2 regions of the Pseudomonas sp. OTU750018 genome follow, and region 1 is predicted to be linked to the other one. Evidence: predicted binding sites of a transcription regulator. Region 1 holds the regulator's gene; the other holds the start of a gene.

Evidence for each region. The regulator sigma-54, encoded in region 1, starts transcription at its own class of promoters, with help from an activator protein. The targets are predictions, from matches to a motif close to ANTGGCATNNANNTTGCTNT.
Region 2: flgB (flagellar basal body rod protein FlgB) is a predicted target of sigma-54. The motif match lies at 5,246-5,265, and genes of this name have one in related genera.

Annotation. Positions count from the first base shown of each region.
Region 1 covers NZ_JAAPAU010000004.1:217,078-224,248, forward strand. Annotated here, with positions in the region: gene ptsN (PTS IIA-like nitrogen regulatory protein PtsN) at 1-51, opposite strand, end outside; gene hpf (ribosome hibernation-promoting factor, HPF/YfiA family) at 67-375, opposite strand; gene HCI85_RS19705 (RNA polymerase factor sigma-54) at 569-2,083, opposite strand; gene lptB (LPS export ABC transporter ATP-binding protein) at 2,222-2,947, opposite strand; gene lptA (lipopolysaccharide transport periplasmic protein LptA) at 2,950-3,492, opposite strand; gene lptC (LPS export ABC transporter periplasmic protein LptC) at 3,479-4,048, opposite strand; gene HCI85_RS19725 (KdsC family phosphatase) at 4,056-4,583, opposite strand; gene HCI85_RS19730 (KpsF/GutQ family sugar-phosphate isomerase) at 4,583-5,557, opposite strand; gene HCI85_RS19735 (ATP-binding cassette domain-containing protein) at 5,804-6,613, shown strand; gene mlaE (lipid asymmetry maintenance ABC transporter permease subunit MlaE) at 6,613-7,171, shown strand, end outside.
Region 2 covers NZ_JAAPAU010000001.1:459,816-466,986, forward strand. Annotated here, with positions in the region: gene flgH (flagellar basal body L-ring protein FlgH) at 1-366, opposite strand, end outside; gene flgG (flagellar basal-body rod protein FlgG) at 487-1,272, opposite strand; gene HCI85_RS02310 (flagellar basal body rod protein FlgF) at 1,319-2,059, opposite strand; gene flgE (flagellar hook protein FlgE) at 2,266-3,582, opposite strand; gene flgD (flagellar hook assembly protein FlgD) at 3,637-4,305, opposite strand; gene flgC (flagellar basal body rod protein FlgC) at 4,331-4,774, opposite strand; gene flgB (flagellar basal body rod protein FlgB) at 4,790-5,197, opposite strand; gene HCI85_RS02335 (bacterioferritin-associated ferredoxin) at 5,576-5,794, shown strand; gene bfr (bacterioferritin) at 5,991-6,461, shown strand; gene grxD (Grx4 family monothiol glutaredoxin) at 6,532-6,858, opposite strand; gene HCI85_RS02350 (molybdopterin oxidoreductase family protein) at 6,979-7,171, opposite strand, start outside.

The sequences.
Region 1 (7,171 bases):
CACGTTCACTAAAGAACGGCCGGGGGTCAGGATAGTTTCAAGTCGGATCATAGGAGGTAGACGATGTCAGCGGGCCATAGCGCCCTGTTGACGTTCGAGCTGTTTTTCCTTGTGTTTGATGAGTTGTCGGTCGAGTTTATCAGTCAGTAGATCGATGGCTGCGTACATGTCTTCATGTTCGGCATTGGCGACGACTTCACCGCCAGCAATGTGCAGGGTCGCTTCGATTTTCTGTTTGAGTTTCTCGACCTCCATGGTGACTTGTACATTGGTGATCTTGTCGAAGTGGCGCTCCAATCGGCCGAGTTTTTCGGCGATGTAGTCGCGTAGGGCGTCGGTCACATCCAGCTGGTGTCCACTGATGTTGACTTGCATACCGCTTTCTCCTTGTTGCCGTGTGTAAGAGGCAGGCATGAGGCCTGCCGCCGGAACACTGTGGCGTGGAAGACTCGGGTAGAACGAGCCTGGCACGGTCGCTGATTGCATGTTGGCAGTATGGCTGCTTTTGCGAAAAGGCGAGGCCTGGGCATGTTCTGTCTGGGTTGATGTCTTCCTTCTTCGTGCCGCCTTAGATCAATCGTTTGCGCTCACTGGAAGGCGCTATTCCGAGGGACTCACGGTACTTGGCGACCGTGCGGCGAGCGACTTGAATGCCCTGTGCTTCCAGTAAACCAGCGATCTTGCTGTCACTCAACGGCTTTTTCGCATTTTCCGCGGCGACCAGTTTTTTGATGATGGCGCGGATTGCCGTGGACGAGCATTCGCCGCCTTCAGAGGTGCTGACGTGGCTGGAAAAGAAGTATTTCAGCTCGTAAATGCCACGCGGGGTGTGCATGAATTTCTGCGTGGTCACCCGCGAGATGGTCGACTCGTGCATGCCCACCGCTTCGGCAATATCGTGCAGCACCAGGGGTTTCATTGCCTCATCGCCGTAGTCGAGGAAGCCGCGCTGGTGTTCAACGATCTGCGTGGCCACTTTCATCAAAGTTTCGTTGCGGCTTTGCAGGCTTTTGATAAACCAGCGCGCTTCCTGCAGCTGGTTACGCATAAAGGTGTTGTCGGCGCTGGAATCGGCGCGTTTCACAAAGCCGGCGTATTGCGCGTTGACCCGCAGGCGCGGCATGGCTTCCTGGTTGAGTTCAACCAGCCAGCGCTCGTTGTGTTTGCGCACGATTACATCGGGTACCACGTATTCCGGCTCGCTGGATTCGATCTGCGAGCCAGGGCGCGGGTTGAGGCTTTGAATTAGGTCGATAACCTGGCGCAGCTCGTCTTCTTTGAGCTTCATGCGGCGCATCAACTGGCTGTAGTCGCGGCTGCCGAGCAGGTCGAGGTAGTCGCTGGCCAGGCGCTGAGCTTCGCTTAGCCAAGGGGTTTTCGCCGGCAGCTGACGCAGTTGCAGAAGCAGGCACTCGCCCAGGTTGCGCGCGGCGATACCGGTGGGCTCGAATTGCTGGATGCGGTGCAACACGGCTTCGACTTCGTCGAGCTCGATGTCCAGTTCCGGGTCGAAGGCCTCGACCACTTCTTCCAGGGTTTCTTCCAGGTAGCCCTGTTCGTTGATGCAGTCGATCAGGGTGACGCCGATCAGTCGATCCTTATCGGACATCGGGGCCAGGTTGAGCTGCCAGAGCAGGTGGCTTTGCAGGCTCTCACCGCTGGAGGTGCGGGTAGTGAAATCCCACTCGTCATCATCGTTGGTGCTGCTGGGCAGGCTGCTGGCGCTGGTCTGGTAGATATCTTCCCAGGCGGTATCGACGGGCAGCTCATTGGGAATGCGTTCGCCCCAATCGCCTTCTTCCAGGTTGTCCACGGTCTGCGTGGCTTCCTGGTAGTTGGTTTCCTGATAGGGCGCTTCGGGCTGTTCGCTGGGGCTGGCGCTTTCTGCGCCATCAGCCATAGGGTCCGAATTGTCGAAATCATCGCCATCTTCCTGGCGTTCGAGCATCGGGTTGGACTCCAAAGCCTCCTGGATCTCTTGCTGAAGATCCAGGGTAGACAGTTGGAGCAGGCGGATGGCCTGTTGCAGCTGCGGTGTCATCGTCAGCTGCTGGCCCATTCTCAGGACTAGCGATGGTTTCATTGCAGACCTTATTTACCGGCGTCTGTGCGCAATCCACAACAGGGCGTTTTCAAAAAGCGCCACTAGGAAGCAAATTATATGCCTGACTTTAAGGGTTTTGCCTAGCCTTGGCTGCAGTCGGCTTGAGAAAAGCGGTGGTTACAGCCGGAACTCATGCCCCAGATACACTTCTTTGACTGTCTGGTTGGCCAGAATGGCCTCGGCATCACCCTCTGCGATCAGCTGGCCATCGCTGACGATATAAGCGGTTTCGCAGATATCCAGGGTCTCGCGCACGTTGTGGTCGGTGATCAATACACCGATACCCTTGGCCTTGAGGTGGTGGATGATCTGCTTGATATCGCCGACGGAAATCGGATCGACACCGGCGAAGGGTTCGTCGAGCAGGATGAACTTGGGGTTAGTCGCCAGGGCGCGGGCAATTTCCACGCGGCGGCGCTCACCACCAGACAGGCTCATGCCGAGGTTGTCGCGGATATGGCTGATATGGAATTCCTGCAGCAGGCCTTCAAGTTCCTTGCGACGAGCGGCACCGTCCAGGTCCTTGCGGGTTTCCAGGATGGCCATGATGTTGTCGGCGACGCTGAGCTTGCGGAAAATCGAGGCTTCCTGCGGCAGGTAGCCAATGCCGGCGCGAGCGCGGCCATGCATGGGCTGATGACTGACGTCGAGATCATCGATCATCACGCGACCCTGATCGGCCTGTACGAGGCCGACGATCATGTAGAAACAGGTGGTCTTGCCGGCGCCGTTGGGGCCAAGCAAGCCGACAATCTGCCCGCTGTCGATACTCAGGCTGACGTCGCGCACAACCTGGCGGCCTTTGTAGCTCTTTGCCAGGTGTTGGGCTTTCAATGTGGCCATTATTACTGCGCCTGCTGGTCGGCTGGTTTGTTCTTCGGCTGGATCACCATGTCGATGCGCGGACGTGGCGCGGTGACGTTGGTGCCTGTGGCGCGGCCGGCGTTGACGATCTGGCGCTGGGTGTCATAGACGATTTTTTCGCCTTCGAAGGTGTTGCCTTCCTGAATCACCTTGGCCTGATCGATCAGGACGACGCGTTCGTTGGCCATGAAGTACTGAATGGTCAGGCCGTAAGCCTTGACGATCTGCTTGTCGGCTGACGGTAGTTGCTCGTAATAGGCCGGCTTGCCGACGGAGGTAAATACCTCGACATCGCCTTGGGCATTCTGGGTGATGGTCACGGTGTCGCCAGTGACCTTCATGGTGCCCTGGGTGATGACGACATCACCGCGGTAGACCGCTACGCCTTGCTTGTCATCAAGTTCCGCGCTGTCAGCCTGGATGCGGATAGGCTGTTCGCGATCGGAGGGTAGGGCCCAGGCGCTGACACTTCCGACTGCGGCGCTGAGGCTGAGTAGTAGGGGGAGGGTGTTAACGAGCCTCATGCTGACCTCTTACGTTGGACAGCAGGAGCATCCTGCCGTCATTCATGTACGCTTTCATTCCTTTTGCCGTGGTCACCCCATTGGCCGCGTCGATTCTAACGGCTTGCTGGGTCTGCGCATATTCCTTCTCGGGGAATACGGTCAGGCGGCTGGTGGTAAGAATAGTCGGACGGCCTTTGGCGTCGGTACGCTCAACGCGCACCTTGTCGATCAGCTCGACCTCAACCCCGCCTGGCGATACTTCACCGCGCTCGCTGCGGATTTTCCAGGGCAGCTCGGTACCGCGGAACAGGTTCATATTCGGGCTGGTCATCAGGGTGATGTCGTTGGCCTTGACGTGCTCGACCTTGTCGGCCTTCAACTCATAGTGCAGTTTGCCATCGGCCTGGTATTGAACGGTGTAGGTGTTGGTGGCGTAAAAGTCGATGGTGGTGTCGGTCTCAGCTGACTGAGGCTGTTCGTTGAAACTGTCAGGGCTGAGGTTCCAATAGCCGAGCGCCGCTACCACTAGTGCGACAAAGGCAAACAGGACAATGTTGAATAATTTGCGGGGCATGTTTGGCCTATAGGTAAGCAGCTTGGGCGGCTTCGAGGGTGCCTTGGGCGTGCATGATCAGTTCGCAGAACTCGCGGGCGGCGCCTTCGCCTCCGCGGGCGCGGGTAACCCCATGGGCGTGCTGGCGGACAAAGTTGTCGGCGCTGGCAACAGCCATGCCCAGGCCGACGCGGCGAATCACCGGCAGGTCGGGCAAGTCGTCACCGAGGTATGCAACCTCTGCATAGTTTAGGCCCAGTTCACCAAGCAGTTCATCAAGAACTACCAGCTTGTCTTCGCGGCCTTGATAGAGGTGCTGAATCCCCAGATTTTGCGCGCGGCGTTCAACCACGGGTGTTTTGCGGCCGCTGATAATCGCGGTGCGCACGCCGGAGTTGATCAGCATCTTGATGCCATGACCGTCGAGGGTGTTGAACGTCTTGAATTCGCTGCCGTCGACCAGAAAATAAAGCTTGCCGTCTGTGAGGACGCCGTCGACATCGAAAATGGCCAGTTTTATGGCTTGAGCGCGTTGCAGCAGGTCGGCATCGATCATCACATCACTCCGGCACGGAGCAGATCGTGCATGTTCAGTGCGCCGATGGGCAGATCGTTTTCGTCGACAACGACCAGTGAGCTGATCTTGTGGTCTTCCATGATTTTCAAGGCCTCTGCCGCCAGCATGTCTGCACGGGCAGTCTTGCCGTGGACGGTCATTACGTCATCGATAATGGTCTGGCGCACGTCGATATTGCGGTCCAGGGTACGGCGCAGGTCGCCGTCAGTGAATATCCCGGCTAGGCGACCGTCATCCTCTGTTACCACGGTCATGCCCAGGCCTTTCTGGGTCATTTCCAGTAGTGCATCACGCAGCGATGTACCGCGCTTGATGCGTGGCAGGTTGTCGCCGGCGTGCATCACGTTGTCCACCTTAAGCAGCAGGCGTCGGCCCAGTGCGCCGCCCGGATGGGAAAAAGCAAAATCTTCGGCGGTAAAGCCGCGAGCTTCGAGCAAGGCTACGGCAAGAGCATCGCCTAGAACCAGTGACACGGTAGTCGACGACGTTGGCGCCAGGTTCAGTGGGCAGGCTTCCTGAGACACGCGGGCGTCCAGGTTGACTTCAGCGGCAGTGGCCAGCGGAGAGTCTGGATTGCCGGTCATGCTGATCAGGCGGATGCCGAGGCGTTTGATCAGCGGCAGCAGGGTCACAATTTCTGCGGTAGAGCCTGAGTTGGATAGTGCCAGTACCACGTCATCGCGGGTGATCATGCCCATGTCGCCGTGACTCGCTTCGGCCGGGTGCACGAAAAATGCAGTGGTGCCGGTGCTGGCCAAGGTGGCGGCAATCTTGTTGCCAACGTGGCCGGATTTGCCCATGCCGAGTACCACTACGCGACCCTTGCTGGCGAGAATCAGCTCGCAGGCGCGCACAAAATCATCATTGATGCGCGCCAGCAGATCCTGAATAGCTTCGAGCTCCAAGCGAATGGTGCGCTGCGCTGACTGAATCAGATCGGTTGATTGGCTCATGACTTCTCTGCGGCGTACGGGCTAAAAGCTGCCGATTATAACGGTAAAGGTGCGCCTGCCCAGTGTTTCCATTTGTGGGTTGTTTGCAGGAACTGTGCGGCGCTTATCTTCGGCAACACCTTCAGTCTTGGGCGGTCAGTGCCGCAGTGGTATAGTTCGCGGCCATTTTCGGTACGTTCGACGATCTGTAGTGCCCTTTGTTCGGGGCGATACGTCAGTCAGGCAAGCGTTGAGCAAGGAGTCCAGATGAGCGCCGAGAACCCGTATGCGGTTGAGCTGAAGAACGTCAGCTTCAAACGTGGCGAGCGGGATATTTTCAAAAACATCGACATCCAGATTCCCCGTGGCAAAGTCACGGGGATCATGGGCCCGTCTGGCTGTGGCAAAACCACGCTGTTGCGCTTGATCGCGGCTGAGCTCAAGCCGAGTCAGGGTGAGGTTTGGGTCAACGGGCTGAACTTGCCGACGCTGTCGCGCAGTGAGCTGTTCGACATGCGCAAACAGATGGGCGTGCTGTTCCAGAGTGGTGCGCTGTTTACCGACCTGGACGTGTTCGAGAACGTTGCCTTTCCCCTGCGCGTGCACACCAAACTCCCTGAAGAGATGATTCGCGACATTGTCCTGATGAAGTTGCAGGCGGTGGGCCTTCGTGGTGCGCTGGAGTTGATGCCGGATGAGCTCTCGGGCGGCATGAAGCGTCGTGTGGCATTGGCTCGAGCGATTGCCTTGGACCCACAAATACTGATGTATGACGAGCCTTTCGTCGGCCAGGACCCGATTGCCATGGGCGTTCTGGTGCGACTGATTCGCCTGCTGAGCGATGCGTTAGCGATCACCAGCATTGTGGTGTCTCATGACCTGGCGGAAACCGCCAGTATTGCCGACTACATCTATATTGTGGGCGACACCCAGGTGCTGGGGCAGGGCACGCCGGCGGAGTTGATGGCCTCGGATAATCCGCGCGTGCGTCAGTTTATGCAGGGCATCCCCGATGGCCCGGTACCGTTTCACTTTCCGGCGGCCAATTACCGCGACGATCTTCTGGGGGGGCGCTGATGCGCAAGACATCTGTGCTCGAGCGGGTGCGCCTGTTCGGTCGCGCCGGTATTGATGTGGTGGCCACGCTGGGGCGCTCGGTGCTGTTTTTGCTGCGTGCGCTGTTGGGGCGTGGCTCGACCGGTAACAGTTTTCAGCTACTAATCAAACAGCTGTATTCGGTTGGGGTGATGTCTCTTGCCATCATTGTGGTGTCCGGCATCTTTATCGGCATGGTGCTGTCGCTGCAGGGCTTCAGCATTCTGGCCAAATACGGTTCCGAGCAGGCGGTGGGGCAAATGGTCGCCCTCACACTGCTGCGCGAATTGGGGCCAGTGGTTACTGCCTTGCTGTTTGCCGGTCGCGCCGGTTCGGCGTTGACTGCGGAAATCGGCAATATGAAATCCACCGAGCAGCTGTCGAGCCTGGCGATGATCGGCGTTGATCCGCTCAAATATATTGTCGCGCCGCGGCTTTGGGCCGGTTTTATCTCGATGCCGCTGCTGGCGATGATCTTCAGTGTGGTCGGTATCTGGGGCGGTGCGATGGTCGCCGTCGACTGGCTGGGGGTTTATGAAG
Region 2 (7,171 bases), on a different contig from region 1:
CACACGCCCAAGGCCACCAATAGCGGTCAAAGGATTCTGCGGAGAAACCGTCATACCGAACAGGTTAGGCACGCCGATATTGGCGGAGCTGTCTTTGCTGATCTGGCTGTTGCTGTTCTTACTGGCCTGGGTGCGCTCATTCAGGGTGATGGTGATGATGTCACCCACGCGGTAAGCCTTGCGATCACCGAACAGACCATTCTCAAAACCGGCCTGATAGATCGAGCCGTTGTTCTGCGCAGCCGGCAGCGGTGTACGTGGCATCACAGGCGCGTAATAGGGATCATCCGGCTTAGGCGCGGGAGCCATGCAGCCGCTCAAAGCCAAAGGGCCAAGCAGTGCACTTATGATTATCAGCCGGTTCATATCTACTACCTCATGCGTTGCCTGGGGTGGTGCGCAACCTGAGCCACCAGTACCCGTTCAAGCATTCCTTGCCATATCCAAAGCCGAGCCCGTCGCGGAGCGACTAACCCGCCTTACCTATCAGAGATTCTGCGAAATAAAGCCAAGCATCTGGTCAGCGGTGGAAATGACCTTGGAGTTCATTTCATACGCACGCTGCGTGGTGATCATGTTCACCAACTCTTCAACCACGCTGACGTTGGAGTTTTCCAGAGTGTTCTGCAGCGTGGTGCCCAGGCCGTTCAGGCCCGGTGTACCGACTTGCGGCGCGCCGCTGGAAGCTGTTTCCAGAAACAGGTTGTTGCCGATGGCTTCCAGCCCCGCCGGGTTGATGAAATCTGCGGTCTGCAAGTTGCCAACGATCTGTGGCTGCGGGTTACCGGCTGTGGTGACTGACACAGTGCCGTCTTCACCCACAGTAAAGGTGCGCACCTCGTTGGGCAGCACAATGGCAGGCTCCAAGGCATAACCGTTGGACGTCACCACCTGGCCATCGGAGTTCAGGTGAAAGCTACCGTCGCGGCTATAGGACACCGTGCCGTCCGGCAGCAGCACCTGGAAGAACCCCCGGCCATTGATCGCCATATCCAGTGGCTGCTCAGTGGTTTGCAGGCTACCGGCGGTGAAGATCTTTTGCGTGCCGACCACCCGTACACCCGTACCCAGCTGCAGACCGGACGGCAGTTGGCTGTCCTGACTGGATTGGCCACCCGGCTGACGACGGATCTGGTACAGCAGGTCCTCGAACTCGGCGCGATCACGTTTGAAGCCCGTGGTTGAAACGTTGGCCAGGTTGTTGGAAATAGTGGTCAGGTTCATGTCCTGGGCGGACAGACCGGTCTTGCTGACCCACAGTGCCGGAAGCATATCGATTCTCCTCGGGCGCCGTTTTAACGACGCCACGTGCTGATAATTAGGTCATCTGCAAGACGCGCGCCATGGCCGACGAATTGTCTTCGGCGGTGCGCATCATCTTCACTTGCAATTCGAATTGGCGGGACAGCGAGAGGATCGCAGTCATCTCTTCCACGGCGTTGACGTTGCTCGATTCGAGAAAGCCCGAGGTAATCTCCATATTGGCGTCCGCCTGTACCGGGCCTTGGCCCTTGAAGCGGATCAGGCCGTCAGTGCCCTTCTCCATCTGCTTGAGGTCCGGGTTGACCAGTTTCAGACGGTCTACTTCGGCCAGCACATTGGGCGCCTCACCCAAGGCACGAATGCTGATGGTGCCGTCCTTGCCGATTTCGATTTTCTGCTCTGGCGGCACCGCAATCGGCCCGGCGTTGCCCATCACCGGCAAGCCATTGCCGGTACGCAACACGCCCAAGGCATCGACATTCAAGCTGGCGGTGCGTACGTAGGCTTCGCTGCCGTCAGGTGCTTGCACGGCTAACCAACCTTTGCCACCAATCGCCACGTCCAGGTCACGTCCCGTTTCCTGCAAAGAGCCTGGAGTGAAGTCAGTACCCGGGCGTTCGCTCATGGCGTAAACCCGCGACGGATAACTGTCACCAAAAATCGGCATGGAACGCGCCTGCTCGAAATCCCGGCGGAAACCATTGGTGGTGATGTTCGCCAGGTTGTTGGCGTGGGCACGCTGGGCCAGGGTGTTGTTGTGGGCACCAGTCATGGAAACGTACAGCATCTTGTCCATGGTTATTCTCCGAGTGGGCTTGCCGCCCCGCTGCTCTATGCAAGCTTTAAAGCAATGGTTGTGCCAGCACTCGAAAAATAAATATAAGCACTTGATTTATATGTAATTTATAAAATAAAAAAGGCTCCGAAAGGAGCCTTCTAAATGCCAGCGCGGCGTACTTTTGCCGCCCGCGACAGGCACGCGCCTGCCGCAGGCAACACCTATCAACGCAGGTTGATAATGGTCTGGGTCACCGCACTTTCGGTCTCAATGGTCTTGGCATTGGCCTGGTAGTTGCGCTGCGCCACGATCAAGTTGACCAACTGATCCGACAGTTCGACGTTGGAGTCCTCCAAGGCACCGGACTGCAGAGCACCCAGGGTGCCGCTGCGCGGGGTTCCGCGTACCGGCTCACCAGACTCGAAGGACTGCACCCAGGCAGTTTTGCCCACCGGCGTCAGACCTTGCACGTTGGCAAAGTTGGCCAGAATCACCTGCCCCTGCACCTTTGACTGGCCGTTGGTGTAGCGCGCGAAGATCACACCCGTATCATCGATCTCCAACCCTGCCAGTTGACCGGTGGTGTAGCCGTCCTGACTGACCCGATTGACCGCAAAGTTGCTGGAGAACTGTGTCGATGGGCGAATATCGATCGCTACACCCGCAGCACTGGCATCAGCACCGTTACTGCTCCACACCTGAGGAATAGAGGTATCCGGCGCAGCAGGAACCCAGGTGGTCAGGTTAATCACACCATTTGCATCCACCGCAAAACCTGTCGGTGTCGAGGCGATCAGCGCAGGAATATCCAGCTGCCCAGCAGTGGTGAACTGCAAATTCACGGACGACGGCGTGGTCAACGTCGGATCATCTGGATTACGCCCATCGATCAGTACATTCATCTGCCAGGTATTGGGGCCCGTCTTGAGAAAGTACTGGGTGAATACGTGTGAGTTACCTTGAGTGTCGTAAATATTGGTTGAGGTTGACGAGTTATAGGTTGTGGGGTCCGACGGGTTGAACGGGACGGTGGTCGGTACCTTATTGGTCGAGTTGAGGTTGAACACCTGCTCAAGTTTCTCGGTTGCACGGGGCTCTTGACTGGCCGTCTCGATACGTAAGTCATTCACGATGCCATTCTGCAAATTGCCGTTGGCATCCACCGCATAGCCCTGCAGCCGATAGCCAAAGTTATTCACCATAAAGCCATCGCGGTCTGTACCGAAGTAACCCGCACGGGTGTAGCTGACGTCGCCGTTGTTGCTGGTCTGAAAGAAACCATTGCCATTGATCGCCAGATCCAGGGCATTCTGCGTGTAATTGATGTTGCCCTGATTGAATAGCTGCGACACATCCGCCAACAGCACGCCACTGCCCTGCGGGTTCGAACCAGTACCCAACACAGATGCGGCATACACATCGGCAAACTCGGCACGTGACTGCTTGAAGCCCGCAGTACCGGCGTTGGCGATGTTGTTGCCGGTCACGTTGAGGTCGCTGGTGGCGGCACGCAGACCGCTCAGACCGATATTGAAACCCATAGAAGACTCCTTTGCCGGACAGCCGGCGGCTATAACCTGGCTAAAACCTGTTAATTACTGACCGATCACCTGGACTTGCGACATTGGCACGCTGCCGAGCCCAGCCAGGTTCAACATCAACTCTTTGCCGCCCAGGGTCACACTGTCGACGTTAGCCGGCAGCATGGTGTAAAGCCCCTTAGTGCCGTCGGCGTAGGTAGCCTGCGCCTCGAACTTGTATGTGCCAGGCGGCAACAGATTGCCGCTGGCATCCTTGCCGTCCCAGATAAAGCTGACATTACCGGCCGCCTGCTCACCCAAGTTCACACGCCCGACCGCGGCACCGGCCTTGTCGTAAATGTTGACGTAGACGTTGCTGCTGCTCGCCGGCAGCACCAGGCTGGCTTTAAAGCTCTCGCTGGTATCAACCACGGCTTTTTCGCTTGGGATAATCACCTTGCGCCCCACCAGCGAAGAGGCCTGCAGCGCCTGAGAAGACTGATAACCCGTGAGCAGCGAGCCCATGCTGGTATTCAACTTCTCGATCCCCTCCACCTGACTGAATTGCGCCAGCTGGGCGATAAACTCGCCGTTGCCTTGCGGCTCCAGCGGGTTCTGGTTATTCAACTGGGCCACCAGCAAGTTAAGAAACTCGTTCTTGCCCAGGTCTTTGTTCGTCTTGGTTTCGTTCTTGATCTGGTATTGATCCAGTGCCGAACCAGTCACATCGCCAACAGTACTCATCGGTCTGCGCTCCTTATCCGCTGGCTTACTGACCCAGGGTCAATACGCGCTGCATCATCTGCTTGGCGGTATTCATCATTTCGGTATTGGTCTGGAATGCCCGGCTGGCAGAGATCATGTCAGCCATCTCCTCCACCACATTGACGTTGGGGTAGTACACATAACCGCCGGCATCGGCCGCCGGATGATTCGGCTCATAGCGCGGCATCAGGCTGCTTTGATCTTCGACCACACCCAGCACCTGCACGCCTACGCCAGCTTCATCCTGCTCGGCAAACAGCGAGCCACGGTCGCCGTTCTGCGCGGACTGGAACATGGTGGCGAATACCGGATGGCGCGCGCGGTAGGTTTGATCAATGCTTGAAGAAACCGATTCAGCGTTGGCGATGTTGCTGGCGATGGTATTCAGGCGAGTGCTCTGAGCGCTCATACCGGTTCCGGCAATGTTGAACACACTGGCTAGTGACATGGCATCAGGCTCCTGTTATTCGCCGCGCAGGGCGTTGACCAGCCCTTTGAACTTACTATTGAGGAAAGTGAAGCTGGCCTGGAACTGCACCGAGTTCTCGGCGTAGTTGGATTGCTCGATCTGCAGGTCGACAGTGTTCTGATCAATCGACGGGCTGAAAGGAATGCGGTACTCCAGGCTGGCATCACCGCCGGCCACCCCCTCGGCAGCAATATGCTGACTATCCGTACGGTTCAGGCTGACCGGGCCGCGCTGGCTCTTTGCACTCTGCTCCGCCAGCACATTGGCAAACTGCAGATCACGCGCCTTGTAGTTCGGCGTATCCGCGTTGGCGATGTTGTTGGCCAACACTTCTGCGCGCTGAGCGCGAAAGCCCAGTGCTTGTTCATGGATGCCGAGTGCCCGATCGAAACTGATGCTCATGGTCTAAAACCTTTGCCGGTGGGTGGTGCGCCTTTCCGTGCAAGACCATAAGCAATGCTTGTGCCATATTAATTTTTACTTATTTATCAACTACTTAATTGATAAATGAGAAGCCGGGCGTGGCAAAGCGGCAAATGCTTTCCGCCTATGGGCAAGCAGACGGCAACGAATCTCGGTCGATTGCCGCACGCCCGATCACTCACAGCTAACTGCGACACGGGCCGCGATGACTCAAAGCAAATCACCTCACCCGCTGGCAGACGCTCACTTGCACCGTCCGTCAGGCAATTCGCAATCAACCACACACAGTTTTGACAAGCATTCTCATTAACATTAGTATCCTTCGCACTAGCCACTGCCCTGCCACGAGCCTTAACCATGTACGTGTGTCTCTGCGAAGGTATTACTGACGGTCAGATCCGCGAAGCCATCTACGAAGGCTGCTGCAGCTACCGTGACGTGCGCGCCACCCTGGGTGTTGCGAGCCAGTGCGGTAAATGTGCTTGCCTGGCCAAACAAGTGGTACGCGACACCCTAAGCGAAGTACAAAGCAGCCAAGCGCCCATGGCCTACCCGGCAAACTTTGTTGCCGCATGAATTTAGCGCTATAAAAAACCGGACATAGCGTCCGGTTTTTTTATGCCTAAAATTCAACACCTTAGCGCCCAAGCGCAGAACTTAAGCATTCGTATTCATATTAATTTTAACTTTAAATTCAAATACTTAGGTTTGACAGCCGAAAACCATCGGCCCAGAATTTGACGCTAACTCCCCCTGCAAGGCAGACGCAGACATGAAAGGCGACAAGAAGGTCATCCAGCATCTGAACAAGATCCTCGGTAACGAGCTGGTCGCGATCAACCAGTACTTCCTGCACGCACGCATGTATGAAGACTGGGGCCTGAAGAAACTCGGTGAGCATGAGTATCACGAGTCCATCGACGAGATGAAGCATGCGGACAAGCTGATCAAGCGCATCCTTTTCCTCGAAGGCCTGCCAAACCTGCAAGACCTCGGCAAGATCCTGATCGGTGAAAACACCAAGGAAATGCTCGAGTGCGATCTGAAGATTGAACACAAAGCGCATATCGACCTGAAAGCGGCGATTGCCTACTGCGAAAGCATCGGCGACTACGCCAGCCGTGAACTGCTCGAAGAAATTCTCTGCTCGGAAGAAGACCACATCGACTGGCTGGAAACCCAACTCAGCCTGATCGAAGCCGTAGGCCTGCAGAACTACCTGCAGTCGCAGATGGACGAATAAGCGCAAACCACTGCGCCATAAACAACAAACCCCGCACTTGGCGGGGTTTGTTGTTTATGGCGCAGCCGAATTAAGCGCTGGCTTTCTGCACGGCGTCCTTGATCAGGGTCTGCAGCTCACCCTTATCAAACATTTCCGCGAGGATGTCGCTGCCGCCGACCAGTTCACCGCCCACCCACAGCTGCGGGAAGGTTGGCCAGTTGGCGTACTTCGGCAAGTTGGCGCGGATTTCCGGGTTTTGCAGGATGTCGACGTAGGCGAATTTTTCGCCACAGGCCATCACAACCTGCGCAGCTTTGGAGGAAAAGCCGCACTGTGGAGCGTTCGGCGAGCCTTTCATGTATAGCAGAACGGTGTTATTGCCGATCTGTTCTTTGATAGTTTCGATGATATCCATTGGGCACCTCAGGACTTAACTTCCCGACTCACGGGTCGGCACGGTGGCGGCATTGTAACGAAAAGCCGAGCGTGATGCTCGGCCTTCCCTGCCACTTTACTTATGCCGAATATCGCCTGATCAGGCCGCCTCAACCTGCACCGGCACACCGTTCAGCGCTGCATTACCGGACAAGGCGTCGAGTTGTCGCTCATCGGTCAGGTCATTGGCGCTGGCGCCTGGCTGCTCGCTGGCGATGCTCATCTGCACGCCGGGGCGCGCATGCCCCCAGCCATGCGGCAGGCTGACCACACCCGCCATCATGTCTTCACTG